DNA from 2 places in the Flagellimonas oceani genome. Region 2 is predicted to be linked to the other one. Evidence: riboswitches for the same ligand, from Rfam matches in the RefSeq annotation. Region 2 holds a riboswitch; the other holds the start of a gene.
What was found. A riboswitch is a leader RNA that binds a small molecule or an ion and turns the genes downstream of it on or off. The one in region 2 is predicted to bind cobalamin.

Region 1: linked by a shared signal. The riboswitch ahead of metE (5-methyltetrahydropteroyltriglutamate--homocysteine S-methyltransferase) and the one ahead of GVT53_RS09140 (TonB-dependent receptor plug domain-containing protein) in region 2 are both predicted to bind cobalamin.

Annotation. Positions count from the first base shown of each region.
Region 1 is NZ_CP049616.1:2,145,901-2,160,735, forward strand. It holds gene GVT53_RS21045 (hypothetical protein) at 1-10, opposite strand, end outside; gene GVT53_RS09870 (PAS domain-containing protein) at 91-582, opposite strand; gene metE (5-methyltetrahydropteroyltriglutamate--homocysteine S-methyltransferase) at 629-2,950, opposite strand; cobalamin riboswitch at 3,111-3,316, opposite strand; gene GVT53_RS09880 (hypothetical protein) at 3,424-3,669, opposite strand; gene GVT53_RS09885 (VOC family protein) at 3,698-4,120, opposite strand; gene GVT53_RS09890 (SRPBCC family protein) at 4,157-4,600, opposite strand; gene GVT53_RS09895 (VOC family protein) at 4,623-5,039, opposite strand; gene GVT53_RS09900 (DinB family protein) at 5,029-5,538, opposite strand; gene GVT53_RS09905 (dihydrofolate reductase family protein) at 5,540-6,073, opposite strand; gene GVT53_RS09910 (GlxA family transcriptional regulator) at 6,224-7,204, shown strand; gene GVT53_RS09915 (thiol-disulfide oxidoreductase DCC family protein) at 7,348-7,830, shown strand; gene GVT53_RS09920 (hypothetical protein) at 8,050-8,256, shown strand; gene GVT53_RS09925 (alpha/beta hydrolase fold domain-containing protein) at 8,476-8,937, opposite strand; gene GVT53_RS09930 (SDR family NAD(P)-dependent oxidoreductase) at 9,181-9,861, opposite strand; gene GVT53_RS09935 (helix-turn-helix domain-containing protein) at 9,960-10,847, opposite strand; gene GVT53_RS09940 (efflux transporter outer membrane subunit) at 10,911-12,380, opposite strand; gene GVT53_RS09945 (efflux RND transporter permease subunit) at 12,392-14,835, opposite strand, start outside.
Region 2 is NZ_CP049616.1:1,969,913-1,984,747, reverse strand. It holds gene zwf (glucose-6-phosphate dehydrogenase) at 1-87, shown strand, start outside; gene pgl (6-phosphogluconolactonase) at 185-898, shown strand; gene GVT53_RS09180 (hypothetical protein) at 948-2,273, opposite strand; gene GVT53_RS09175 (acyl-CoA thioesterase) at 2,610-3,155, opposite strand; gene GVT53_RS09170 (endonuclease domain-containing protein) at 3,212-3,610, shown strand; gene GVT53_RS09165 (6-phosphogluconate dehydrogenase) at 3,660-4,025, opposite strand; gene GVT53_RS09160 (DNA recombination protein RmuC) at 4,038-5,351, opposite strand; gene GVT53_RS09155 (ABC transporter ATP-binding protein) at 5,592-6,371, opposite strand; gene GVT53_RS09150 (FecCD family ABC transporter permease) at 6,371-7,402, opposite strand; gene GVT53_RS09145 (ABC transporter substrate-binding protein) at 7,403-8,554, opposite strand; cobalamin riboswitch at 8,610-8,843, shown strand; gene GVT53_RS09140 (TonB-dependent receptor plug domain-containing protein) at 8,913-10,775, shown strand; gene GVT53_RS09135 (S41 family peptidase) at 10,808-12,301, opposite strand; gene GVT53_RS09130 (RNA polymerase sigma factor) at 12,514-13,023, shown strand; gene GVT53_RS09125 (hypothetical protein) at 13,010-13,444, shown strand; gene GVT53_RS09120 (DUF4252 domain-containing protein) at 13,458-13,997, shown strand; gene GVT53_RS09115 (DUF4252 domain-containing protein) at 14,111-14,650, shown strand; gene GVT53_RS09110 (mechanosensitive ion channel family protein) at 14,776-14,835, shown strand, end outside.

The DNA of each region.
Region 1 (14,835 bases), 180 kb from region 2:
GGTTCGTCAACGAAAGCGATTATTTAGTAGGGCAAAGATAAAACAGGATGGCAGAAATATTAAGAAGATCGGGCAAATTAATTTTCTTTTTTAAGCGGCCAACAATTCCCGCTCCAACGCAATAAAATGGGTCAGCTGTTTTTTGGAATCATACAATGGGATTATTTTTATTCGGCACCGGTAGGCCTCTCCATTCTTTCTATAATTTAGTATGGAGCCCTCATAGCCGTGTTCGGTTTTGAGCTTTTCCCTAATTTTCTGTTTGGTTGCTTCCGATGTCTTTTCTCCTTGAAGAAAACTAGGTTTTTTGCCCAGTGCATAGTTTTTATGGTAGCCTGTCATTTCTGTAAAACCATCATTTACCCAGACTATGGCCTGATTCAGGTCGGTAATGACCAAAGCTTCGTAATCCTCGGTTTTTATAATATGCTGAATGTTGTCGCCAATATTATTTCTCAATATTGATCTCATCTGCTTTAGTTCAAATTCCTTTCTAAGCTGCCCCATCAACTTGTGATAGTTTTCGAGATAAAAATCGAAACTGAGCAATGGTGAAATGCGGATGTTACTTTCGTTTACCATATTCTTTTTGTTTAAGGGGCCGATACCAGATCGGCCCCGATCAGTTTTAATTTGATGGCTGGCCAACAGTTTCTCTCATCTGCTGTGCTGCGGAGACCATTACCTTTAAGGCGTTTATGGTTTCCTCCCAACCTCTGGTTTTTAGCCCACAATCCGGGTTTACCCACAATTTGGATGCTGGCAGTACATGTTCTGCTTTTTGTAATAGTTTGACAATCTCCTCTTCGGACGGAACCCTTGGCGAATGAATATCGTACACTCCCGGGCCTATATCGTTGGGATAATCAAACTCGTAAAAAGCATCCAACAGTTCCATCTGGGAACGGGAACACTCTATGGTTATCACATCGGCATCCATGTCCGCAATGCTCTGGATAATGTCGTTGAACTCAGAGTAACACATATGGGTATGAATCTGGGTGGAATCCTTCACACCGCTCGTGGACAGTTTAAAGGCTCCAATCGCCCAGTCCAAATACCTTCCCCAGTCCTTTTTACGCAGGGGCAGCCCTTCGCGAATTGCAGGTTCATCTACTTGGATAATACTGATACCTTCCTTTTCCAGATCCAGTACTTCGTCCAAAATGGCCAATGCAATTTGCTCGCAGGTCGCGGAGCGTGCCTGATCGTCCCGAACAAACGACCATTGCAAAATGGTTACCGGTCCCGTGAGCATTCCCTTTACCGGTTTATCGGTCAACGATTGTGCAAACGAGGTCCAAAATACCGTCATGGGAACAGGTCTTGAAACATCCCCGTAGATGATCGGTGGTTTTACACAGCGCGAACCATAACTCTGTACCCAACCGTTCTGGGTAAAGGTGAAACCTTCCAATTGCTCCCCAAAGTATTCCACCATATCGTTACGCTCAAATTCTCCGTGCACGGGAACATCGAGACCTATTTCTTCCTGTAAACGAATGGTCTCGGTTGTTTTTTCCATCAAAAAACCCACATATTCCCGCTCTTGAAGTTCTCCTTTTTTAAACATCGACCTATTTCGCCTTACCTCTTGGGTCTGCGGAAACGAACCAATGGTAGTGGTAGGAAATAGTGGCAATTTTAAATGCTCTTCCTGAAGGATCTTTCTTTTGGCAAATGGCGATTCTCTGTAATAGTCTTTTTTCTCCAACTGTTCCAGTCGGTGTTTTACTTTAGGTTTATGGATCAACTTGGAACCGCCTCTCCTTTCCATCGAAGCGGCATTGTCCAAAAAGAGCTTTTGGGATCTGTAGTCGGGACTTTTTGCCAGTATTTTCAAACTTTGAAGCTCCTCCAGTTTCTGTTTGGCAAATGCCATCCAATCCTTTATTTCGGCTGAGAGTATCCTTTCGTTTTCTTCAAGCTCTAGATCATAGGGAACATGAAGCAAGGAGCAGGACGGAGAAACAATGATACGTTCTTCGCCCAATTTTTCTTTGGCTTTCTGAATGAACTGCAATGAAGTTTCAAAATCATTCTTCCAGACATTGCGTCCATCAACAACCCCTAAGGACAAGGATGTGTTTTCTTTGAGCTTTTCCGATTCCAAAACGTTATCCAACTGACCCTGTCCCCGTTTCAAATCCAAATGAAGGGCACAAACTGGCAGATCTAGGACGGTATCCAGATTATCGCCATAGTCGCCAAAATAACTGGCCAATAGGATTTTTAGGTTTGGAAATGATTCTGCTATTCCGTTATAAACTATGCCAATGGCTTCCTGTTCTTTACTTGAAAGATCAGTAGAAAGTATAGGTTCATCAAACTGGACCCAAGTTGCACCTGCATCCAACAGCTCTTTCAAAATAGAATGATAGACGGGAATCAATTTCTGTAAAAGGTCGAGCCGATGAAAGCCCTCCTCCTTTTCCTTGCCCAATAATAGATAAGTCACGGGGCCTAGGAGTACTGGTTTGGTGTGTATGCCCAAATTTTTGGCTTCTTTGAACTCCTCTACCACTTTTTGCGAAACCCACTCAAATTCTTGGTCTTTTATAAATTCAGGAACAATGTAATGGTAGTTGGTATCGAACCATTTGGTCATTTCCATGGCGATGACATCCACTCCATCCTTTTGCAACCCCCTTGCCATTGCAAAATATAGGTCCAAAAGGTTTTTGCTTGACTTCTGAACGTTTTTGTAACGCTCTGGGATGGCCCCGACCATTAACGTGGTATCCAAAACTTGATCGTAGAAGGAAAAATCGTTGGATGGAACAAGGTCGATTCCTTTCTCTTGTTGAAGCTTCCAGTTTTCCGCACGTATGCTTTTACCGGTTTCGACAAGGTCTTCCAAAGAGATTTTGTTGGACCAATACTTTTCGCAAGCCCTTTTCAGCTCACGGTGGGCCCCAATTCTTGGGTAGCCCAAATTGCTTGTTTTCATTGCTAAAGCTTTTATAAAATTGAACAATTAGATAAAAGCTCCTTAGCTCAACTTCGCAATGCCTCAAACAAGAAGAACGGGAATGGAATTTGCCCAAGGTTCCGGGTAAATTTCAAACGTTCGACCTGCCCTTTACGCGAAGGCACCGTCAAAATCCTACAAAGTAGGAACGATCTAGGCAGGTATCCTGGCTTGTCCGATCTTTGCCGCCTTCTCATCCCCTGTATCAGTGGACAATGGCACACTTGGCAAAAACGTACTATCCCAAAATGGAATCGGACTTACAGTTGCGCGTCAGCTCGTGATTTACACACGATTCCCTTTTAATCCCGACACTTGTCGAGAACCTCTATCGTTTTGATAAAGAAATTAAGTAAAGAACTTATTTAGGTGTAAATGTATGCAATATTCTTTTTTCTTGTTCCATTCGCGCTCTTTCTTTGGATAGTTGGTTTATCCGAAAGCCCGAAAACTCATAATATTCTGATTTTTTCCCCGTATTTTTCCATAAACGAGATGATCCGTGCTGAATCCAAATTTCCCCCAACGTTTTCCACTCTTAGGATATTGTCGCAATCCTCGAGGTCGAAATTAATTTCATAGTAAGGGAATTCCTTTTGGAGCCTGTCCAAAAGAAATTCCCCTTTTTCAATCGATGTCACCGAGGTAGAAAACACTTCCACTGTTTTTGTAGATTGCTCGATAAAGCTGTTGTGCATAGCGGTTTCTGTAAATTTTGAAAGATTACTAAAATTCAGGATTATAATTGATCATCCAATGAACACCGAACCGATCCACGAAACTTCCGAAGTAATCTCCCCAAAATTGATCGGCCATGGGCATTTCTATATGACCATTTTGGGAAAGTCCATTGAACAAACGGTCAGCTTCTTCTTTACTATTTGGATGCAAGGACAAGTAAACATTGTTACCATTGTTCAGGGAATGGCCCATGGAGGGCAGAATATCCGACGCCATTAATGTGATGTCCTCGGAAATAGGTAGTGAGATATGCATGATGCGGTCCTTTTCTTTCGCTGGTATTTTATCACTGTCCGGTGCATCGCTCATTTTCATGACTGCCGTAAAATCTCCACCAAATACCGATTTGTAAAAATTAAAGGCTTCCTCGGCATTTCCGTTAAAATTTAAATAAGGGTTTACTTTCATTGTTTAGGTTTTATAAGGTTAATATGAAATGTGCATTTATGGTAATGATTCGGCCAGTTCTTTAATTTTTTCTAAAGCTTTGGGCCATGCTTCTTCAAAAAGATCCTTGTACTCCTCCAACATTTCCATTTCTACCCGAAGTTGGGTACTGCCATCGATTTCTTCCAAAGTATATTCTTCCCCGGCACCGGCCCACTTTTTGGCCTCTTTGCTTTCAAAATTTTCGATGCCGCCCTCTACCACTCCCAAATGTTCGATGGTCATTCGTTGGTTGAGAACATTTTTTTTGATACGGCTCACCATCCCTCTCCCGTCCGGACCTATAAAATAGGCTTTGCTCCCCTCCTTCCAATCCGTTTTGGCCATGGAGCCTTCTGCAAAAACGGCCGCCCACTGCCGGTAGGTATTATCGTTCCAAAGTATTTTCCAAACTATTTCAGGCGCTGCCTCAATAGTTATTTTAAACTTCTGAATTTCCATTATTGTTCTGAATTTTAACAGGTTATTTATTTAAATTACAAAATAAGTTGAATAAATGTCCATCCAAATCGGCAAAAACACCAACGTAAAAACCGTTTTCGTCGTAGAACTTTTTGCTGTCTTTTCTGGGGTCGTACCGAACGCTCCCTCCTATCTTTTTCACTTTATCCAACCAATCGTGAATCTCATCCTTGCTCTCTGCGGAAAGGGTAAACATAATTTCGTTGCCCCGGCTCAGATCGGCCATTTCTCCCTCAAGACTTGTTTTCAGTTTTTCCTTCTCAAAAAAGTGAATCACAAAATCATCCTCGCCAAACAGAAAGCTTACCAAATCCTTTGTAGGAACTCCATTTTGTTTAATTCCCAGTGCCCGATAAAACTCCTGCGTCCGTTCCACATTTTCTACGCCAAGGTTGGCCCAAATTCTTTTAGGTGTCATTTTTTAATATTTTAATGGTTTGCTCAAGTTGATGGACATGGCGGCGGGTATGCACCGTGTTAAAGCCAATCCACTCGAGACGGGTAAACGGGCCGTATTCCGGGATTTCAAAATCCAAACAGGTTTTTGATAGGTCCATATCCTTACAGTTTTTGTTCACCCATTGAATTTTTTGCTGTAAACGGCCCAAAAGGTTTTCCTTGTCAATAGGCCCATTGGCAGGTAGCACTGCTTTGGGGGAATCCATTTTTATATCAAAATTTAAAAAGAGTTCCCGTATCTCTCCCAATTTTTGGTCCGGTGGTCGCCGGGTTTCCCTAACCTTTCCCATCAAAATATGGGATACGTTATACGATTTACACAGATGATCGCCAATCTGCCCGGCCGTCCAACCATTTTCTGACGGTTTGCGATTGAGTTCTGCATCGGTCAGTGAGGAAAGTAGCTTAACGAGTGCCGATGTTGCGCTATCATAATCTTTTAAAATGGTTTTCTCCATGTTATTTGGGTTTATAGGTAAGCAGTACATTACCACAGGCAAACGCCTTGGCTCCCACCAATTTTAACTGTTGCTGTTTTTGGTTCTGGAACAATGGCGTTCCCTTGCCCAGAACTACCGGATTTACAATTAGCCTATACTCATCTATCAGGTTATGTTCCATAAATGATGATGCCAGATCTGCCCCGGCGAACAGCACCATATCCTTTCCCTGCTTTGCTTTTTCGTTTTCTATGGCTTCAACCAGGTTTTTGTTTACCACTCTTGCATTCATTTTTGCTTCCCGTAGTGTGGTGGAGCATACAATTTTTGGGGTTTTGTTCATGATATCGGCAAACTCCCCTTGCTTTTGGGGCCAATAATCAAGCATTAGCTCGTACGATTTTCTACCGTAGATGAAGGTGTCCACAGTTTCCATAAAGTCCATCATATAGGTCTGCATCTCATCATTCCAAACATGCCATTCAATGTCATTGTCCATGCCTTCGATATAACCGTCAACGGATATCAACATTGATAATATGACTTGTCTCATCCTTTTCTTTTTGATTAATATTCAATGGGTTATCAAATATAAAAGTACCAATCCGTACTTTGGGGGTATAATTACGTCAATATGGCGGGTTGATTGCGACAGTGCTTTACCATATCTTTGAATGTATACCAATCCATTGATTTTCAGAAAATGAAACATATCTCGATTCTTGTTCCCGAAGGCGATTCGAGCCTGAGCAATTTGGAGGCTACCTTTAAAATGTTCAACATGACCAATGATGCCCTTAAAAGGTCGGGCAAGGGCCCCTTGTTCTCCACCCATCTTGTTGGCACGCACCACAGCTCAAGGTTGAGCAATGGTATGTTCAGCATTATACCCGATTCAACGATTGGTGAGATAGATAGGACGGACCTGATCATTATCCCGGCCATACATGGCGACTACAACGAGGTGGTGTCCAAAAACAGCGCATTTATTCCTTGGATCAAAGAACAGTATGGCAAAGGTGCCGAAGTGGCAAGTTTATGCATCGGTGCGTTTATATTGGCCGGCACTGGCCTGTTGGATGGAAGGGAATGTGCCACCCACTGGTTGGCTGCAAGCGAGTTTAGGGAAATGTACCCGCAAGTGAACTTGATAGATGACAAGATCATAACCGACGAGAACGGATTGTATACGAGTGGAGGTGCATATTCCTCCTTGAACCTTAACCTTTATTTGGTGGAAAAATTCGCAGGCCGCGAAATGGCCGTGCTCTCTTCAAAAATTTTTGAAATTGATATCAGCCGGATGAGCCAATCGCCCTTCATTATCTTCAAGGGCCAAAAATCGCACAACGACAAAGAGGTGCTCAAGGCACAGGAGTTTATAGAACAGAACTATCCCGAAAAAATTACCGTGGACGAACTTTCGGAGAAAGTCGCCCTGAGCCGAAGAACTTTTGAGAGACGTTTTAAAAAAGCTACATCGAACACAGTTATTGAATACCTGCAGCGGGTTAAAATCGAAGCGGCCAAGAAAGAACTTGAAAAAGGGAGAAAAACGGTCAATGAAGTAATGTACGAGGTCGGTTACAACGACCCGAAGGCCTTTAGGGATGTTTTTAAGAAACATACACGGCTGACCCCCTTGGAATACCTGAACAAGTATAGCAGAATCCATTCCATCTAGCTATGGAAACCCGTTAAACTTTAACTGTAAGCGGTAAAATGTTGACCTTATTAAAGCTGCTCTTTTTCTCCATTATTTTTTTTGGTAACTTTTTAGTTCAATCGATTTTGGCCTTTTTGCCCATATGACAATAGAACACTTTTATGGAACTTCCCACTTTTTCCACATACAGACCAACTGCCCCTTTGCTGATATGGGACGGGCAATGTGGGTTTTGCAAGTATTGGGTGACCCGATTAAAGCATCTTACGGGAAGTTCGGTCCTCTACGCCCCCTACCAAGAAATTCATCAAGGCATCAAAGAAATATCTGAAAAGAAGTTCCAAAAGGCCATACGCTTAATAGACACCAATGGTAAAATTTATAGCGGGGCAGGTGCGGCCTATAAAACGTTGGAAAAAAAGCCCACATGGGCCTTTCTCATTTCTTGGTACACTACATATCCCTTTTTTAGGGCAATCAGTGATATTGTGTATCGGTTTGTTTCAAATCACCGCTCTTCCTTATTCAAAGTGAGCAAATTTCTATTTGGTGAAAATCCTATCAAACTTCATCATTATTGGATATGTTATCTTGGCATACTCTTGCTTGTTGTTATACTTCTGCTGAATTCGATTCTTACATAAATATTGATTTGTAACGCTCTTCAAGGTTAAAAGTCCAACCAAAATTCTTGTGATAGCGATAATTTTTGTTCCTATCAAGGCAATTTTTTTGACTTGCCACAATTAGTTTTTAAAAAACAATGATTGTTGAATCATCTAGAAGCGTTGCCATTTACACAAACTATCTCAAATTATTAAAGGGCAAGTAACATGGAACATCGCTTTTTAAAAAAAATTAAAATGGAAAAGAAAGGTAAAAAAACAGACTGGGAGGCGAAAGACAGTGCACCGATGCCGACAAAAGGGAGAAAAGGTGCCAATTTTAGAAACCAGACCACAAACAGTCAAAAGAACAGGTTTCCCTGGGTGATAATTGTTTCCATTTTGGTGATACTGGGCATTATCGCTTTTATTTTACTCTTTGTTGAAGGTGTAGCCACAAATTAGCAATTTTAAGAGCGAGACATTTACTGAACTCAAGAGCTTTTGGATGGTTTTAAATGAATTCAAACCTTATCAATCCCTTTAAAATTTAAATTGTTCTTGACTTACCTTTTCACTTAATAATTCTTCTTTTGAGTTGTCTTGGTCAACAAAAGACAAGGGCCGGAATCATTCTTCCAGCCCCTATCGATCAAAACCACACCCAACATCAATGGTTCAATGTTATTTCAAGTATTTTTTCAGTTCGGCTGCGGCGTGGTCCAACATCGCCTTTGTGGAAGGTTGATTGGCCAGTGCGTTCAACAATCCAAAATCATGTATGGTGCCATTGTAACGGACCGTGGTCACTTCCACTCCGGCCGCATCCAATTTACGGCCATAGGCCTCTCCTTCATCCCTAAGAATATCGTTCTCGGCCACCAAGATCACTGCGGGCGGGAGTCCTTTTAATTCATCTACACTTGCCTGTAAAGGTGAGGCGTAAATAGATTTTCTTTCTTCAGGGTCTGTGGTGTATTGGTCCCACATCCATTTCATTACCGGTACGGTCAAAAACCTACCTGTGGCGAATTTTTGATAGGACTCTTGGCTAAAGGATGCATCGGTAACGGGCCACAATAAAATCTGTGCCTTGATTTCAGGTCCGTTCTCGGCCTTTGCCTTAAGGGCCGTCACAGCGGTCATGTTACCACCGACACCTTTTCCAAAAAGCTCTTGTTGGAGAAAATGAGCCAGTCAATATGGAACAGCCTTCCGGATGCGTTAAAGTCGGAAACCAAATACCGAAAGGTGAGGTGGGACGACTCCCCTTATTTTTCAAAAAAGATTAGATAAATTTAGTTTTCTGAATAGGTAATCACGTAAAAAACACGTTATCAGCCATTAAAATTTCTAAAATTCATACTTTGATGTACTTTTATGGAGCACTTACCCATTCATCGGATTTCTTTCGATAAGGCCAATAAACTCATCCTTGATACCGTCGCAAATAATTACGGAGTTATACGTACAATTTTTCATGTTCACCGGGTCAAAACTGTACATTTTGATTTTTGACGGCTTAAACTCCTTGCACTGCAAATGCGTAAACATGTTAAGGGCCGCTTTTGAAGTGGAATAAGCGGTAAGGCTATAATTTGAATAACAAAAGTCTTCGTCCTTCATTTTATTGATGTCGCCCAAGGAACTGGTGATATTGATGATTCTCGGGTCGTCACTCCGGTTCAATAAAGGCTTAAGTGTTTGTATGGTCCGAATGATTGAGAAAAAATTGATCTCGTAGACCTCCTTGATATCCTCTATATTGATCTGATCGATCTTGTGGCCAAAACCGTTGACGATTTCGGCGTTATTGATCAAAAGGTCCAATTTGCCATAGGATTCATCCAGGGTATTTTTCAATATCCCCAAACTGGCCTCCGAGCTGAAATCAACTTGCAAAAGCTCGTATCCATGCAATTCCTCGCCGTCCTTGGAAAGCAACTCAAAACTTTCTCCGCAGGCCGCAAGTACGACCTGATACCCATTTTCCAATAAGATCTTGGCCAATTTATGGCCCAATCCGTTACCGGCCTCCGTTACAACGGCAACATATTTATCATTCTTCATCACTCATTTATTTCATTTTACAAATTTAGCATATGGTTTTTCATTGGTGATAATGTTCTTTTTCAATTTATTGTTGGTCAAATCGGTATTTAAACTTTTTACATCCTTCTGAACTGATTTGGCGTTACACCGCTCAAATTTTTAAAGAACCTGGTAAAATGTGTTGGTTCTTGAAAGTTGAGGCGATAGGCGATCTCAGCAATATCGAGCCCCGAATATTTCAACAGGCTCTTACTTTCCATCAAAAGCCGTTCCTGAATGATGTCCTTGGCACTTTTGCCCGTCAATTTCTTGATGGTCGTGGTCAGGTAATTGGGTGTTATGTTCAATTCTTCCGCATAATCGCTCACGTTTTTGGTGTCCACATACATTTTATCCACCAACGCTTCAAATTGATTCGCAATGATCTGCGATCGGCTCAAGTGATTTTCTGTTGTTTTGTGGCGCTCATGGATTGCCTTACAGAAATACAACAGGGAACCGAGCATACCCTCCAACATTTTTTCTTGATACGGATGCGGGTTCTTAAATACCGAATGCATCCGCTCCATATCAAAATACAACGACTCATGTTCTTCTTTGGTCAGCATCAGCACATTGTTTTCGGACATTTTCAAAAAAGGAAAATCCTTCTGCAGATCCGGAAATGTATTGATCAAAAACTCCTTCCTGAACATCACATAATATCCTGACATCTTCTCGTCCCTGAACCAAGAGAACACCTGTCCCGGAACCACAAACCACAACGGAAACTCATTCAGTTCCAAGGTATCCGTATTGAGGTTGAGCTGGCTTTTACCCGTATAGTTCAACAATCCTATCTGATAAAATCCTTGTCGATAGGGCGGCATGCACCTTCTGGACGAGGCTTCCATATCCTCTACCGGAAACACATCAAAGTTGGGCATGTGACTCCTATGGGCAAAACCAATGGCCTCATGTAGATCGTTCGTATTTTCAAAAACAGGTATATCGGCCTTGTTCATATATCATGTAGTGGGTCGGTATCATTTTGTCACAATTCACCGTCCCACCTTACAACCTAAGTTTTAATTGGCATCGGCATTGGCCAGATGCAGGTTTTCAAATTTTGTATCCAACTCTTCCTCTGAAATGATTTCCCATCCACCGCCCAAAGCCTTGTAAATGGCTATTAGGGAGGTTGCCGACGAAATCTCGCTTAAAGCTAATGCATTCTCTGCCTGCAACAAAGCGTTATCGGCATTTAGGTAATCGATAAAACTGTCCAATCCGGAATTAAATCGCTGCTTGGCAAAAGTGGCAGCTTGCGCACTTGCTTCGGACGATATACGCAGGATTTCCCTTCGTTCCAGCTCTTTGCTATAGTTTGCCAAGGAGGTCTTGATGTCCTCCAATCCTTGCAATACCGCTTTCTCATATTGATTAAGGGCTGCAATGGTCCGGGCATCGCTCCTTTTGATCTGCTGTTTTACACGGCCCAGATTAAATGCGGCCCAACTGATACTCGGCATTAGGGTCCAGGTAAAGGATGGTTTTTCACCAAAATTGGCAAAATCAACCGCTGAGAACCCAACGGATCCACCAAACTCAATCTTGGGGTACAGGTCGGCCACTGAAATGTTATATTCCGCAATCCGTACCTGAAGAGCGGCCTCCGCCCTACGAACATCGGGCCTTCTTCTGAGCATTTCCCTAATATCTCCCAACTCGACTGTTCCCGGTAAACTTGGCAAAGGCTTTTTATCGACAATGGTATTGTCCAGATTTCCCGGTACCTCTCCGATAAGTACGCTCAAACTGTTCTTTAATGCTTCTATTCTCGCTTCCAATGGCGGAATACTGGCACGGGTACTTTCCAACTGGGCCAATGCTCTGGATACATCAAGGCTGTTACTGGTACCTGCTTCAGTTAACTTGACGGTGAGCTCATAGGTTTCCTGTTGTCCCTCTAAATTACGTTGGGCAATATCGAGCAAATACTGGGTACCGCGCAGCTCCATGTAATTATTGGCCACTTCGGCAAAAATACTTACATACATTCCGTGCATATCCGCCAAAGCAAGATGACTATTGGCATACGCCCCTTTGATTCTATTGGTTACCCTCCCGAAAAGGTCAGCCTCCCAGAAAGCATCAAAACTTGCGTTATAGGTGTTGAACGTTGGGTTACTGCCCTGAACAAAAACGTTCTCACCCAAACGGGTACGTGTATAATTGCCATTGGCTGTTACTGTGGGCAATCGGTCCAATTTGTTTTCTTTCAGAAAAGCACGTGAAGCCTTGTAATTGGCCACGGCCGAATTAATATCCAGATTATGTTTTCTGGCCTTCTCAATGAGGGTGTCAAGAATCGGGTCATTGAATTCTGACCACCATTCTTTTGTTATCGCTGCTTCGGTATAAGCCTCCTCTTTGATTTCCGTTTTGAGGAAACTTGAATCCACATCCGCTTTGTTCCCCACGCTGTAGTCTCTTTTTGTGACCCCACAGGATACCAGCAGAAGTGCGATTATTGATAGTATAATTGAATTTTTCATGGTTTCTAGTTTTAATTTAATTGATGAACCAGCTCCTTCTCTTCCCTTGAAGCTCTTTTTAAGGACCATTTTCTGCCCAGATAATAGAACACGGGGGTAAGGAAGATTCCGAAAACGGTCACACCGAGCATTCCACTGAATACGGCTATACCCAAGGACACGCGCAGTTCCGAACCAGCTCCCGTGGCAATGGCCAATGGTACAACCCCTAGGATGAAGGCCATGGCCGTCATTAAAATGGGTCTCAATCTCAACTTTGAAGCTTCAATAACTGCTGTTTTTAATTCTTCCCCTTGGTCCTCCAATTGTTTGGCGAACTCCACGATCAAAATGGCATTCTTACTTGCCAAACCTACCAGAACAACGAGACCAATCTGCACCATGATGTTATTGTCAAGACCGGCCAAGTCAACACCTATCATTGCCGATAGCAATACCATGGGCACAATAAAGATGACTGCCAATGGCAATACCAAGCTCTCGAACTGGGCGGCCAACAATAGGAACACAAATACGACGGCCAACAAAAACGCTATGCCTGCGGTATTGCCCGCTTTTCTTTCCTGATAGGCGATTTCTGTCCATTGATAGGATATCCCTGGCGGCAATATTTCCGCAGCCAATTCTTCCATTCTGTCCAGCCCTTCGCCAGAGCTATATCCCGGCGTAAAATCCCCGTTGAGCGAAGCCGATGGATAGAGGTTGAACCTAGGGATTCGTGAAGGACCCGATATATCCTCTTGCTGTGAGACCGTACCCAAGGGCACCATCTCTCCTTTATCATTGCGCACCTTGATCCTGGAAATATCGTCGGGAGTCAATCGGTTTGGAGCATCGGCCTGGGCCGTCACTTGAAAAGTCCGTCCCAAGTAATTGAACTCGTTCACAAAGGCGGAACCCATATAAATCTCCAACGATTGGAATATATCTCCCACATCTATCCCCAATTTTTCGGCCTTTACACGGTCGATATCCAAGAACAATTGCGGCGTTTGGTTATTGAAAAAGCTGAACACGTTGTTCAATATCGGGTCTTGGTTGGCTGCCATGGCCAGCTCATTGGTGGCCTTGAGCAGTTCTTCGGTGCCCAAGTTACCCCTATCCTGAACCATCATCCTAAACCCTCCTGCATTACCGATACCTCTTACCGATGGTGGCGGGATGACCAATACAATGGCATCATCAATTTGGGAGAACTTTGCCCTTACTGTCCCCAATAATTCTTCATAGCCGAGTCCTTTATCATTGCGAAGCTCAAAATCTTCCAAGGTCAAGAAGACTGCTGCAGCATTGGAAGCATTGGTAAACGATGCTGCATCAAACCCAGTAAAGGAAACGGCATTTTCCACACCATCGATGTCCAAGCCCAAATCAAGTACCTCACGGACCACTTTGTCGGTCCTCGTTAATGAGGAACCCGGAGGAAGCTGGACAATGGTAATAAAATACTGCTGGTCCATGGCTGGAATAAATCCTTGTGGCACACGGTTAAACTCAAATCCTGTAATGACGATCAGTCCAAAATAAACTGCCATGACCATCGTGGCGGTACGCACCAATTTTTGAACGGCCTTACCATATTTATCCGAAATCCAATCCATAAAACCGTTGAAGCGGTTTCCGATAAAGGCCAATGGCCTTAACCATACAGGTGTTTTCTTTGTGCTCGATTTTTCTTCATGCTTCATGAGCAATGCGGCCATGGCCGGGCTCAAGGTAAGGGATACGAAAACCGAAATGGCGGTGGCCACAGCAATCGTCATCCCAAACTGTTTGTAAAATTGTCCGGAAATACCCTCCAAAAATGCGGTGGGAATAAAAACGGCGATCAACACCAACCCAATGGCAACCAGGGCTCCCCCAACCTCATCCATCGTCTTAAAAGCTGCCTCTTTGGGGGATAGCCCCTTCGCCAGATATCGTTCCATATTTTCGACCACTACAATGGCATCATCCACCACAATACCAATGGCAAGCACCAATCCGAACAGGGTTAAATTATTCAGCGAGAATCCAATGGCCTGCATCACCGCAAAAGTTCCGATAAGGGAAACGGGAATGGCGAGAATCGGGATTATGGCCGCCCGCCACGACTGGAGGAACAACAAAATCACCAAGACCACCAAAATCACTGCTTCAAAAATGGTGTGGTACACTTCATCGACAGACTTTTGGATAAATTCCGTGGGATTATAGGCTATTTTATACTCCAGATCATTTGGAAAGTTTTTGGAGAGTTCCTTCATTTTATCCTGAATCTGTGAGGCAGTCTCCAAGGCGTTCCCTCCCGGTTGTTGGAAAATGGGCATGGCAATAGCGGGATCCTTTCCCAAATATCCCTTGGTGGCATAGTTTTGCGCACCAAGTTCCACTCGACCTATATCCTTTAACCGTACAATCCGTCCATCTTCACTGGATTTGATAATGACATTCTCGAACTGTTCGGTGGTCACCA
Region 2 (14,835 bases):
GCGGATAATTTAATTGAAGACGATGGATATTGGCGAAATCCTACCGAGAACTTGGCAGATGACCCCGGCTATTGTGTAATCTGTTAGAAGTCAGAAGTCAGAAGTCGGAAGTCAGAAGTCGGAAGTCGGAGGGCGGGCAAAATATGTCAGTTCGAGCACAGTAGAGAACCAAAATTAATTCAAAATGGATTTAAAAATATATAAAGATAAAAAAGAGGTGGCCGAACAGTTTTCCAACTATTTGGTAGACCAGCTAAAGGATAAAGAAAGTTTTCACATGGCATTGTCGGGCGGTAGTACGCCAAAAATAGTTTTTGATGTGTTGGCCGATAATTTTGCCGATAAAGTGGATTGGAACAAAGTACATTTTTATTGGGGGGACGAACGTTGCGTTCCTCCTTCGGATGACGAAAGCAATTATAAAATGACGGTGGAGCACCTATTTTCCAAAATTGAGGTACCCAAAGCGAACATCCATCGCATACTGGGCGAGAAGAGTCCTACCGATGAAGCCATACGGTATGCCAATTTATTGGAAATTAACATGGACAGGGTGGAAGAAGTGCCCCAATTTGATTTGGTGATCTTGGGTATGGGCGATGACGGTCACACGGCCTCTATCTTCCCACATGAAATTGAGCTATGGGATGCCGAGGACCATTGTGTAGTAGCTACCCATCCAGATTCAGGCCAAAAACGGGTATCCATCAATGGTAAAGTCATCAATACGGCCAAAGAAGTGGCTTTTTTGGTCACAGGAGCATCAAAGGCTGAAAAAGTGGAAGCGGTGGTGGAGAAAACCGAAGGTTCAGAGGCATATCCGGCATCCTTGGTCAACCCGTCATCAGGAAATTTAGTATGGTTTTTGGATGAGGCGGCGGCATCATTATTGAAATAAAATATACAAGTACACTATTTTTAAACTTGACGATATTTGTAAAATCAATTTAGTCCTTCCACCACTCTGCCAATTCTATCTCTTTAGCTTTTTCATCATTATCAAACCAAGCTTTTTTAAAATTCCTCCACCCTTTATCATCATACTTTCCATTTGGATAAAACTCTCCAGCTCCAGTATCAAAATCTGGCCCAACGTTCGGAACATAATAATCTGCCCAATAGCAAATTTTAGCTTTCTTGGTTTTGTAATCCGTCCATTTGCCTATAAAGGCATTATTCTCTGGTCTCACCTCAAAATCATCGTATTTTATTTCATTTTTTATGTTTAAATACCATTTTGAATATAAACTTCCTTTAAAGGCCCCACTATACTTTTGTGATTTATTTTCATGAAATTTATAATTTGCAGTTAAAACACCTCTGTCCTTGATATGATTCAAATCAATCCCCTCGTATTCCAAATATTTGGGATGTACCTCTTTCAACCCAAATATTCTTGTCAGCGTTATGGTTCCTTGAAATTCGCAAATGTTGCCTTTGACATTGGATTTACCTTTCACTTTATATACTCTCGAATTTTCCGAATCCTTTTCAATTGATAATAGCTTAATTTTTATCCTTTGATAATTTTCCCCAATAATTCCAAAGATTCCATTGCTAGGGGTTTGGGTCCATATTTCTGAAAAATCAAATTTTTCGTAAGATGAAATCAAGTTTTCATTTTTGAGCTGATCGAGAGGAAGAAAATCGTTCAAGGCTTTTTTGTACCAAACGGTTCTTATTTGAATCGATTCTATTGTTGATTTTGTGTTGAAATCAGAAATGTTTAATGCTGTAAGGTCGCTCTCAAAAGAAATTTCTCCACCTATATAGGCGTTTTTGTTCAAAAAGAATTGAATCTTATCATTTGTTTCTATAAAGTAGTTATCATTGATATAAGAGTACCATAGTTGATAATCTGGATGAGCCATGACAAACTTTTCGATTGTAGTTCCCAAACCTATGTTCTCTTGTGTTTGAAATTCTTCCGATAGTACGTCAATAACACCAATGTTTGTATTATATGTATAGGAAGAATAATCAAATTCTGGAGTAATTCTTACTTGATCTTTATCATCAATGGAGAAAATGTAAACTGGTATATCTTCGGATCCTTCATCAGTATATTTTGTTTGGATTTCCTTTCTAACTTTAAAAAGTAGGTCCTTTGACTTCGCAAATGGTATACTTTCACCTATTTTGAAGATGCCTGCTTGACCATCGGAAATCAAGTACATATCATCGGATGGTTGAACCTTTTTTAAATTATCCATCCCTTGGACACTTGCGGTCACTGATAGAATGAAATAAAAAGTATTTATTATTTTTCTCATTTTTTATAATTTAAATTCGTTTTCAAGGATACCGAGGTTAAATTATCCAATAGAAAAATAGCTGATCAGTATATTTTTAAGTTTTATGTAATTCTAACTTGATTATGTTTTAAGTGGGGTCAGAAATGTAATTTTGGATTTTATCCGCATATTATCACAATTTTTTCAATAAAATTTGCAACTGATGAGATTTATTTTTTGAGCTTATCATATGAAGTTCATCTATATTCTTGTTCCTAAACAACATTGACCCTAGTAAAGGCCTTTCCAAGAACATTTTTTATGTTGGACCAAGATAAAAATATAAAGATCATTAGGAAATGCCGAGAAAATAGGTCAATCAAAATCCATCTTAACGTTTTCACCTTGTAGGAACTCCACGTACTCGTTTACTTTAAAATTGTTGGATTCGTACTTGCTATCACGTTTAAAAGCGGATTGCTTACGTTCTTTACTACGTGCAAAACGGCGGATATCCTGTTTGGTCTTTAAAACGAGCCCGGGAACTTTTTTATTTTTTCCATCTTTTCCTTTGGCTACCATGGTAAAATAGGAGGAGTTGCAGTGTTTTACCTCTCCTGTGGTCACATTTTCGGATTCCACCCGAACACCTACCACCATGGAGGTTTTTCCCGTGTAATTGATGCTGGCCTTTAACGTGGCCAGTTCACCAACTTCAATGGGGTTCAAGAAATCCACACGATTTACCGAAGCCGTTACGCAGTAGCTTTGCGAATGTTTGGAGGCACAGGCGAAGGCTATTTGGTCCATAAGGTTCAGAATGTGCCCACCGTGCACCTTGCCGCCAAAATTGGAGTGGGAGGGGAGCATGAGTTCGGTAATGGAAACCCTACTTTCTCGGGATGATTTGAATTTTTTCATATTTTGATGGAGTTTTGATACCCCCTTTTTTTAAAAGGAAATAAAAGACGTGCAAAATGATTATCAAATATAATCCAAAGCTTAAGGAACTTGCAAGGGAACTCAGGAGGAATGCTACGAAATCTGAAGTACGGCTATGGCAAAAGCTAAAACGTGACCAGATGCACGGATACGATTTTCACAGGCAAAAGCCTATTGATGAATATATAGTTGACTTTTTCTGCAACAAATTACAGTTGGCCGTAGAGGTGGATGGTTATTCCCATCAACTTGAAGAAGTTTGGGAGAAAGATGTAATAAAGAAAAATCGTTTGAACGAACTTGGTATAAATGTGCTTCGATTTTCAGATGCTGAAGTTTTAAGAGATATGGACAATGTTTTGCGAGCGATTGAAGCATATATTTTTCAGTTTGAAGCTAATGGAAATACACCTCCCTCAATCCCTCCTTCCTAGGAGGGAAGATGTTTATCCCCTCTAGAAAGAGGGGTTAGGGGTGTGTCTTTTAATTTCTAAAAATCGGTGATTTTTCAGATTTCACTTCTTTGATAAAATATTTGGTGTCGCCCAACCAAAAAAAAGTGGCGTAGCGTTCTTTGTAGGTCACCTTGATGTATTGACCTTGGAACTCCTTCATTTTTTCAATGATTTCCTTTTCACCATCTTCCACGGAGAACGAAAACACATTGGTGCCAGATAATCCCTGACTGATCTGTCCTTCCCAGGTCTTTACCAAAACACCTTTTCTACTGAATTTAATGAGCTCTCCCGAACGATACCCCTCGCTGTAGGGCACGTAATAGATAAAGGTAAAATACCCCACAATGCCAATAACTACGGCTGCAATAAAAATGATCAGGAATTTTTTCATAATATGGATGGACTAGTTAAGTTCTTCTTGGTCGTCATCAAGGGCACGTTTTAATAGTTTGTCGTCGATACTTTTGCTGGCCTTCGCTCCCAAAGATTTCAAATTCTCCACACGTTTGATAAGGTTGCCCCGACCGGTCAATTTTTTCATGGCACTTTGGTACGAATTCTGAACAGTGCCTATTTGATTCCCAACTTTCAAAAGTTCGTCGGTTAAATTGGTGAAGGAATCGTACAGCTTACCTGCCTCTGTGGCGATTTCAATGGCGTACCTTTTCTGTTTGTCATTTTTCCAGAGGTTGTCCACCAATTTTAATGCGGCCAAAAGCGTTGATGGGGTCACAATGATGACATCCTTTACAAAGGCATCTTCATACAGATTGGGCTCAAACGCCGAAGCGATTGCAAATGCGGGTTCTGTGGGTATGAACATAAAAACGGTATCCGGGCTTTCATCTATCAGGAGCTGATAACTTTTCTTGCTCAGTTCGTCCACATGCCTTTTAATGGAGTCTATATGCTGTTTTAGGTGGATTTCCCGTTGTTTTTCATCTTCTTCCGATACATAACGTTCAAAATGGACAATGGAAACTTTGCTGTCCACAATCATTTTTTTGCCATCGGGCAAGTGGATCAGCACATCGGTCTGGTATCTTTTACCATCCTCGTCCTTAAAACTGTCCTGTAGCGTATATTCTCGGTCCTTGGTCAGTCCGGATTTCTCTAAAATACGGGTCAATATTACCTCGCCCCAGTTCCCCTGCATTTTCGAATCCCCTTTTAAGGCCTTGGTCAGGTTTTCGGCTTCTTGTGTTATTTTCAGGTTTTGACTGCGCAAATCCAACAGTTGCTGTTTTAAGGCGGCGTGCAGCCCAAAATTTTCTTGCTGCGATTTTGCGACTTTTTCCTCGAACTCCTTTATTTTTTTATTGAGGGGGGTAAGGATGTTATCAATATTTTCCTTGTTGCTTTTGGTGAATTTCTCGCTTTTCTCGTCCAAGATTTTGTTGGCAAGATTTTCAAACTCCTTGGTGAATTTTTCCTGCAGTTTTTCCAGTTCTTGCTTTTGTTCCAGCAGTTTTTCTTCCAGATTGTCCGATTTGGATTCTTCTCTGGCCAAAGCAATTTCCAGTTCTGACTTTTTGGTCTGAACCTCCCGTAATTCTTCCTTCAATAAGGCTTCGGTTTCCTTGGATTTGATTTCCCTGTCCTGCCAAACACTTTCTGCGGACTTGGTTTTTAGTTTTTGAATGTACACCCCCGCAAATAGCCCAACGGCCAATGTGATGATGAAGCCTATGATAATATAGATAAGTTCTTCGCCCATTAAAAAATTTCTGAAGGATAAAGATAACGGATTACAAAGATAATATGTCATTCTGCGAAAGCAGAAATCCACAAAATGAATGTTGAAATTTGTCAGTTCGAGTGTTTTTTGGAAAAAACGTATCGAGAACTAAAATTTCAAATCCAAAAACTAATTCTCGATACAAAATTCCCTTGGAATTTCACTCGAATTTACAGTTCTTGCTAAAACGAACTTTCTAGATATAACTATCTGCAATCTCTATTTTGAAATCTTAAACGAACCCGTTTTAGCATCAAACTGAACCATTTCCGAAGGAAACAAACGGTCAAAATGTTTTTGTTCGATAAGTTGGCAAGGGTCTCCGAAGGGATTGCCTTTTCCATCCAAAATCAATATGCGGTCGCATAACTGAATGGCCAATTCGATTTCGTGGGTAGTGAACAGGATGGTTTTCTGTTTGTCGTGGGCCAATGCTTGAAGCATTTTGAAAATCTGCACTTTGTGGTACAAATCCAAATGCGTGGTGGGCTCATCCAACAAAATCAAGGAAGTGTCCTGTGCCATCGCCCGTGCCACCAGCACCCGTTGCAGCTGACCATCACTAAGCTCGTGGCACTTATTGTTGCGAAGTTCGCTCAACAAAAAAGCTTTCAAACTAGTTTGGATCTGTTGCTTGTCTTCTTTCGTCAAGGTGCCCAACCAATTGGTGTAGGGTTGTCGCCCCAAGGCAATCAATTCCTGTACGGTCAGGTTTTTGGAAGCAGGCTGCTCCGTCAATACCACGCTGAGTTCCTTGGAAAGGTCGGAGGAGGTGTATTTTTCCAGACTTTGGCCTTTCAACCGAATGTTTCCATCAAGTTTAGGCTGAAATCCCCCCAAAGTGCGCAACAAAGTTGATTTTCCGATGCCGTTGATGCCCACAACCCCGCATAGCATTCCAGTTTCCAAATCAAAATTGATACGCTCAGCGACTGTTTTGGAGTCATACCCGATGGATAAATCAGAAATTGACAATATGTTTTTTTCCGTTTTTTCCATCAAAACATCATTTTACGTTTACGAACCAAGAGCCAGATGACCACAGGAGCCCCCACTAAAGATGTAACGGCGTTTATGGGCAATACGCTGGCGGAATTGGGCAATTGCGCCAAAGTATCGCACAGCAGCATTAAAATGGCGCCGTAAAGCATTACGGCAGGAATCAATACTTTGTGTTCCATCGTATTGAAAATTTGACGGGTAAGATGCGGCACGGCCAATCCCACAAACGCAATGGGACCTGCAAATGCAGTGATACCACCTGCCAATAATCCTGTCGCGACAATGACGGTCAATCTGGATTTTTTCAAGGAAACACCAAGACTTTGCGCGTAGTTTTCTCCCAAAAGAAAGGCGTTCAACGATTTTATGGAGATAATACTCAGTAAAACACCTAGTGCGACAATGCCCCCCAACAAAAGCAGTTGGTTCACAGATAGATTGCCCACACTTCCGAAGGACCAAAAAATGAAACGTTGCAGGTTTTCTGCTGTGGAAAAATAGGCCAGAACGCTAACAATGGCCGAGGTAATGCTCCCGAACATCAGCCCTATGATCAACAGCGCCATGGTATCCTTCACCCTTTGGGCAACTATCATTACAATCAAAAGGACCAAAAAACTACCGATACTTGCGGCAATGGCCAAGGAAACATCGCCCAGAAAGGTAAATGCGCCATATCCTGTCAATAAAGTGATACCCATCAAAAGTAAAGCGGCTCCCAAACTGGCCCCCGAACTGATTCCCAATACAAACGGGCCGGCCAAGGGGTTCCTGAACAGGGTTTGCATTAAAAGTCCGCTCAAGGAAAGTCCGGCCCCGACCACAATAGAGGTAAATGCCTTGGGTATCCTATAATCCCAGATAATGTATTCCCACGAAGTGATTTTCGGGTTTTCTCCGAACAGGGTGGACAACATATCCGCGAAAGGGATGTTCACCGACCCCGAACTCACATTTAGGAGCCAAGCGCACAACAAGGCCAAAAGCATTAGCAAAAAGGAGAACCGATATGTTCGCGGCCCCTGCATTTATGGCAATGGTTTTATGAATTGCAGTTCGTGTTCCGGCAATAATTCCGGATGCAATATTTTGATGAGGTCCCTCAACACCACATCGGGGCGGTGAGGGGCCAACTCATAAAAAATAAGCCCTCCGGTTTCACCTTTGTCAATGGCGTTGGAATAGACGTGTTTGGTTTTAAATGCATCAAACTGTTGATGGTGCGTATTGGCCTCGGCCAATTCGGAGTAAGTGGTCACTGCTGATGGATTGAACCAATATTCAGCATCTTGGGCTTTTTCCAGGACCGACTCCAAACTGAGTCCTATGCTTCCGGTTTCATCAGTATCGGACCAAATATAATCGGCATTGGCATCCTGCAAAAATTTGGCCATCCAACTATTCCCACCGGCCACGTACCAGACATCTTTGTACAATCCGCCGGTTAAAACCGTTGGTTTGGTCTTTGCTTTTTGGGCAATCTCTTTGGCTTTTTTGTATGATGATTCAACCGATGCAAAAATACTGTCGCCCAAGGCTTCTTTTTGAAAGAAAGGAGCGAAGAATTTTATCCATTCCGCTTTTCCCAAAGGTGTGTGCTCCACCCAGTCGCCATTGTAGACTACTGGCGTTCCTGATTTTTCAATAATATCGTAGGCCTTGTTTTCATTATTGATGCTGAACCCGACAATCAGTTGTGGATTCAAGGCAAGCACCATTTCCGTATTGAGCTTATCGTTCATCCCCAAATCTTGGATTTGTCCGCTGTTCACGAGTTTTCTAGCTTCTGGGGAGGAGATGTAATCCGTATTGGGGAATCCGACCACGGTAGGGAGTTCCCCCAATTGTTTAATGGGTTCAATATGGGTTGTGGAGGTAAGCACTACTTTTTCTACAGGTGTTCCAATGATGGCATCATAAGCATCTCTGGGAAAAGACATGGCGGCCAGTTTTTCTTTTGGCACCAAGGCGTATTTATAATTGTCCGCTCCCGGCCACGCGTTGGATACTTCTATAACCGTAATGTCACCCTCATGTTGCACCGTGAAACCCGTTGCATGTGCAATGTTCGAAACTGTGTCATTTTTCTGAACAGGTTGCTTTTTTTCTGCATGTTTGCATCCCATCAAACCCACCAAAAGGAAGCTCAGGAATAGAATTGACCTTTGTTTTGTTGCCATACACCAAAAGTAAGATTATTTAAGTTTTACGGGAAAAGATTAAACAGTTTGATTAGCTTTGGCCTCGAATTTTGGTTCGCACGGATGTTTCCGTGGGATTAAAAGGGAATCCGGTGCAAAACCGGAGCTGTTCCCGCAACTGTAAATGTATGTGCCGAATCGGCACTGATGTTTTTTGAGCATCAGTACGTAGTAGGCGATTGTCTCTTCTTCAAAGCCACTGCCCAATGGGTGGGAAGGTAGGGGGCAAAACACAAGCCAGGAGACCTGCCAGATTCAAACAAACAATGTTAAACTTTCGGGATAAAGGTTTACGTATGGGTATCATACTATTCTCCCGTTTATTCAATTAAACGAAATGAAAAAAAATCATTTATGGTTAATTACCGCCCTATTGGCGGGGAAGGGCATTTTTGCGCAAAATGTACCGCAAGATTCACTTAAAGTGCAGCAACTGGACGAGGTTGTCGTAAGCGATTCAAAATTTGAATTGAAAAGAGAAAACTCAGGAAAAACAGTAATCAAAATCACTGCCGAGGAAATGCAGCGCAACCAAGGCAGGACGGTTGCGGAAATCATCAATACCAAAAGTGGTATCGAGATTGCCGGTAGTCGCGGCCGTGACGGCGACGTGCTTGGGGTGTATGCCCGTGGTGGTCGTGGGCGTCAGGTCTTGATCATTATTGATGGTGTCCGTGTGCAGGACCCATCAACATTTTCTGCCGAGTACGACCTTCGTTTGCTTTCGCCCAACACCATCGAATCCATAGAAATCATTAAAGGAGCGGCAAGTACTTTGTACGGTACCAATGCGGTTACGGCGGTGATCAACATCACTACAAAAAAAAGCTCGCAAAAGAAGATTGCCGGTAATTTTGAAACGAGTGTAGGAACCAATCAAACGGCGGATGACCAAAATTACAATCTTGGAAGTATTCAGAATTACGCCAATGTGAACGGGACTTTGGGCAAGTTCAATTATGGGGTCGATTTTTCCAACAGATATAAAAGTGGATTGTCGGCAGCGGTGACTCCCGAAAACGAAGAGGATATTTTTTCCCACTTTAGCACCAATGTAAAGCTGGGCTGTCAGTTTTCGGAAAGTTTTGGAGTTCAGGTTTATGGAAACCAAACAAAGTTTAAGAATGAATACGATGCCTCGATGGCCGAAGCTCCAAATTTGGGCGAGAACGAGCAGCAGCGTGTTGGTCTTTCCTCCGAATTGAGCTATGGCAAAGGTTCTATACACTTGAACACGGCGTTTACCGATTATGAGTCTGTGGCCAACGATACCTTTGGTGAAAGCATTACCGAGGGAAGCAATTGGGTATTGGATGTCTATAACAAATATGTTTTTGGTGAGCAATTCCACACTGTTTTAGGGGTGAACTATATAAAGGATGAAGCAATATTCGCTGATGAAGTTGATTTTACCATCGTCGACCCTTATGCGAATGTGGTCTATGTTTCGGACTTTGGCCTGAACTTGAATGCCGGTGCACGATTGAACACTCACTCCGAATACGGAAATCATTTTGTGTACAATGTGAACCCATCCTATGTGTTTGATACGGAAAATGGATATATAAAATTGATGGGGTCGTATGCCACATCGTACATTACCCCTAATTTAACGCAATTGTTCGGTGCTTTTGGCGGAAATCCCGAGTTGGAGCCGGAAGAAAATTCGACCATTGAAGGTGGTATTGAATTTAAACTGGACCATACGTTCAGAATCAGCACGGTTTATTTTGATAGAAATGAAACCAATGCCATTGGATACGATGCCAATTTTATGAGCATCAATGTGGCGGATGAAATCGATGCCAATGGGGTAGAGGTAGAGGCTACGTGGTTGCCCTTGAGTAATTTTAGTGTCAACGCCAATTATACCTTTACGGAACGGAAAGGGGACAATGCCATCCGTATTCCAAAACACAAGGCCAATGTTTCTTTGTGGTATCAGTTTTGTGAAAGCACCAATGCATCGTTGGATTATGCCTACACCGGGGAACGTTTTGATACCGATTTCAATACCTTTTCGGATATCGCTTTGGAACCATTTTCCTTGTTGAACTTTTCCATCAGGCACGAGCTGATCAAGAACAAACTCAATGTGTTCGTGAATGCGGACAACTTGTTGAATGAAGATTATAGGGAATTGCTTGGCTTCACTACCCGAGGACGAAACTTTAGGGTTGGTCTCAACCTAAACCTTTAAAAAAGAAAAGCGGCCGATCGGCCGCTTTTTTATTACTTGTTCAATTGTAATGGGTTTTCCAGATACATATTGTCTTTGACCGGAGTGTGCAGTCGTGAACTATCAAAATATGCTGCGGGCATTTTCACGGTAAAGTCCGTTTTTGCGGAAACCCCGGTTATTTCTTGAAGGGCGCGGGCCAAGAGAGGTTCGTTTACATCCCCCAAAACACCAAGGTTGGTCAAATCTTCGCTTAGGGCAATATCTGGAACCAGACCGCTGGTATAATCGGAAAATCCATCCGCATTTTCGTTTCTGCCCACTAAAGGCTGCAATCCCCAGCTATTTTGTGAATTGATATTGCCTTCTCGATCACTGTTATAGATAAAGGAATTGCCAGGGTCGTCGACCAAAGTAATTGAAAATTCATTTTTTCCACTGGTAACTTCCCCAATATGAATAACATCCATGTACGGGGCAAGACCGTTCATAACAAGCTCGCTTGCGGAAGCGGAACCATTTGTTGCGAGCACAAATACTCTGTTCAAATTAAGTGAATTGATAGCTGATTCTCCAGTAGTATTTGCAAAATAATCCGTAAGATCTTCTTCGGAAAACTCAGCTTGAATCTTATCGTTCCATCGTTGTTTAATGTAAACATCGCTGGTATTGGCACCATAAATCATGCTTGCCAAGAGGCGAGAGGTGTTTACACTTCCGCCCGGATTGTAGCGGACATCCAAAACCAATTCTGTAGCACCCTCGGCCTTAAATTTTGCAAAAGCATCATTCAAATCTTCATTAAAACTGCTCAAAAAACGGTTGTACATCAAATAGGCAACCTTAGTGCCGTTTACGTCCAGGGTTTCTGCGATCAAAATAGGGTCTTCCACTTGGTTTTCTACTTTGGTCAGGGTTACCTCTTTTGCACTATCGGAAATGGTATTGTTTGATACGGTAGCCATTCCAAGTGTGTAAGTGCTATTATCGCCATATAACAGTTCAATATAATTGCTTACGGTGAGCTGCACGCCATCCACTCTTGTGAAAAATTCTCCTCTGGATATATCCTTGGTAGCAGCATCGGAATCGGGCCAAACGTATTGTACAAACCCAAAAACATCGTTGGTGTCCCCAATTGTGCCCAATCCAAACTCCAAGCCATTACTTTGGGATATGCCCGAAAGACTGTTCACTAAATCTTTATAGTTATCATTCTCAGAGCTGAAACGGTCAATAGCGGCATTTGAACCCACTATTTCCCTATGGTTGTTACAAATACTGTAATAAAAATTTTCCGGATCGGGATAAGATTCTAAAAATGCGGTGTATTCGGCATTGGTGGTGAACCTGTCATCAGCAAGGTCAGGTACATCAGCTTGCCAAAAATACCACAGGTTCATGGCCCTCCACATAAAATTTTGGGCAGCCACATCTGCTGTTGGGTCTGGGTTAGGGTTTGGACCGGGTTCAATGCCATTGTCGTCATTGCTACAGGATGCCAGCAACAAGGACAATCCTAAAAACAGGAAATAATACTTTTTCATAGCTTAATTTTTAATGAATTTACTCAAATTTTGTTCCAAATTTATCAGAGGTGTAGGTTGGATTGAGTAAAATTACATGGTAAACCATGCAAATTTCCTTTGCAAAATAGGCTTATATAGGCAGATAGCAAATTTTTTGTAACAATTTTCGATATGTATCGTCTGGATAGTGTAAGTCGATATTAACGGCACAAAACAACTAAGACAACCAAATGAAACAAACAGAATTTTTAAATGTGGTATTGCCCTTTCAGGACAAACTGTACAGGCTCGCAAAGCGACTGTTGGTTTCCAGGGAAGAAGCGGAAGACGCCACTCAGGAAATTTTGTTGAAGCTTTGGTCAAAGAACGAGTCCATGTCAAAGTACAAAAATGTAGAGGCCTTTGCCATGACGATGACCAAAAACTTTTGTTTGGACCGTTTAAAGTCCAAGCAAGCAGGAAACCTAAAATTGGTCCATAGTAACTACAGCGATGAGAACACCTCCCTACAGAAACAATTGGAGGCCGAGGACAGCATAAGTTGGATGGAACGGATTATGGAGGAACTGCCAGAACAACAAAAAATGATATTGCAGCTACGGGATGTAGAGCAATACGAGTTCGACGAGATATGCGAACTCTTGGACATGAAACCCACAGCAGTGCGCGTAGCACTGTCGAGGGCGAGAAAAACAGTTAGGGACGAATTAATAAAAAAACACAGCTATGGAATTGGGTAACATAGAAAAAATATTGGAGAAGTATTTCGAGGCCACTGCAACAGTGGACGAGGAAAGAACACTTAGGGCGTATTTTTCACAAGATGAGGTCGCACCTCACTTGGAGCAGTACAAACCTATGTTCAACTACTTCTCCATGGCGAAGGAAGAAAAGTACACCAAGCAGGTACCATTAAAACCTAGAGTAAACTATTACAAGTGGCTATCCGTTGCAGCGGCAGTAGTTTTGACCTTCGGTATTTATTTTGGTAATCAGTACCAAGAAACAAAGCGTTTGGAGGAACAAAAAGCGGAATACGCTTACCAAGAAACCAAAAAGGCTTTTGAACTCTTAGCAGAAAATTTTAGCCGCGGAACAGAAAAGGTGGCCTACTTAAAAGAGTTCGAAGAAGCGAAAGAGAAAATTTACAACAACAATTAAAAAACGAAACAAGATGAAGAAGTATATTTTAATCACAGTAATGGCATTGTTGCCCTTGGCAGGTTTTTCACAATCCCTTTTTGACCAATTTGAGGATTTGGATGAAGTTACATCCGTAGTGGTGAACAAAAGTATGTTCAACCTGCTGGCAAAAATCGATGTGGAGGTCGATGACCCCGAAGCACAGGATTTTATGGATATTGCAAGTAGCCTGAAAAGCCTGAAGGTCTTCACTACCGAGGACAAGAAAATAGGAGAGAACATGAAGTCTTCTGTGGACAGCTATCTTAGGTCTTCCAAAATGGAGGAATTGATGCGGGTTAAGGACAAAGATGCCAATGTCAAGTTCTACATTAAAGAAGGCAGGGATGCCGACCACGTTAGCGAACTGCTTATGTTCGTGACAGGTATGGGAGATGTTGAGGCGAACGGCAGAAAGTTCGAAACGGTCATCCTGTCCCTTACCGGGGATATCGACCTGAACAAAATCGGTTCGTTGACCAAAAAAATGAACTTGCCCGAAGAGCTCAACGAAGCAGGGAAGAAGAATTAATCATACCACGGTTGACAATAGTGGGTCGGTGATTGTAACAAAGCACAATTAAAGCCAACTAATTATTGTCAACCGATTTTTAGGTTACGGAATCAATCAAAAACATAGAAAAGATGAAACATATTATTAAAACCATGTTGGTGGCCGGAGCGGTACTCTTAGCTTCATGCGCATCGCAGCCAAGTCTACAGGAATATTATGTGGACAATTCGGAGAATCCCAACTTTTTGTCCATAGATGTTCCGGCGAGCATCCTCAAATTGAACGAGGAGGAACTGAACCCGACGCAAAAGGAAGCCATCGAATCGCTTCGTAAGTTCAATCTGTTGGCATTCAAGAAAAATGCAGAGAACGAAGTGGAATACGAAATGGAGAAGAAAAAAGTACGTGAAATCCTGAAAGGGGATGACTTTGTGGAATTGATGAAAATCAATTCAAAATATGGCAAGGGCGTCATTAAATACTTGGGCGATGAGGATGCCATAGATGAGGTCATTATTTATGGGGATAGCGACGACAAAGGCTTTGCCTTGGTACGCGTATTGGGAAAAAACATGAACCCGGCGCATATTATCCAATTAATGCAGGCCATTCAAAAATCCGATTACAAAGGGGAAGGACTTGGTGAAATAGGGGATTTTCTAAAAGGCTGAAACCAACGGTAACAAGAAAGTTTTACAAGGGCGACAAATGTCGCCCTTTTTTATTATTGCATAAAACGTGACCTTGTTTAGTATCTTAGTGTCTCATAATAAGAACACTAACAAAACCAACCCCTATGGAAAAAGCACAAGAATGGTTCGATTACGCAATTGAATTGGCAAAAGAATTTGGCCCC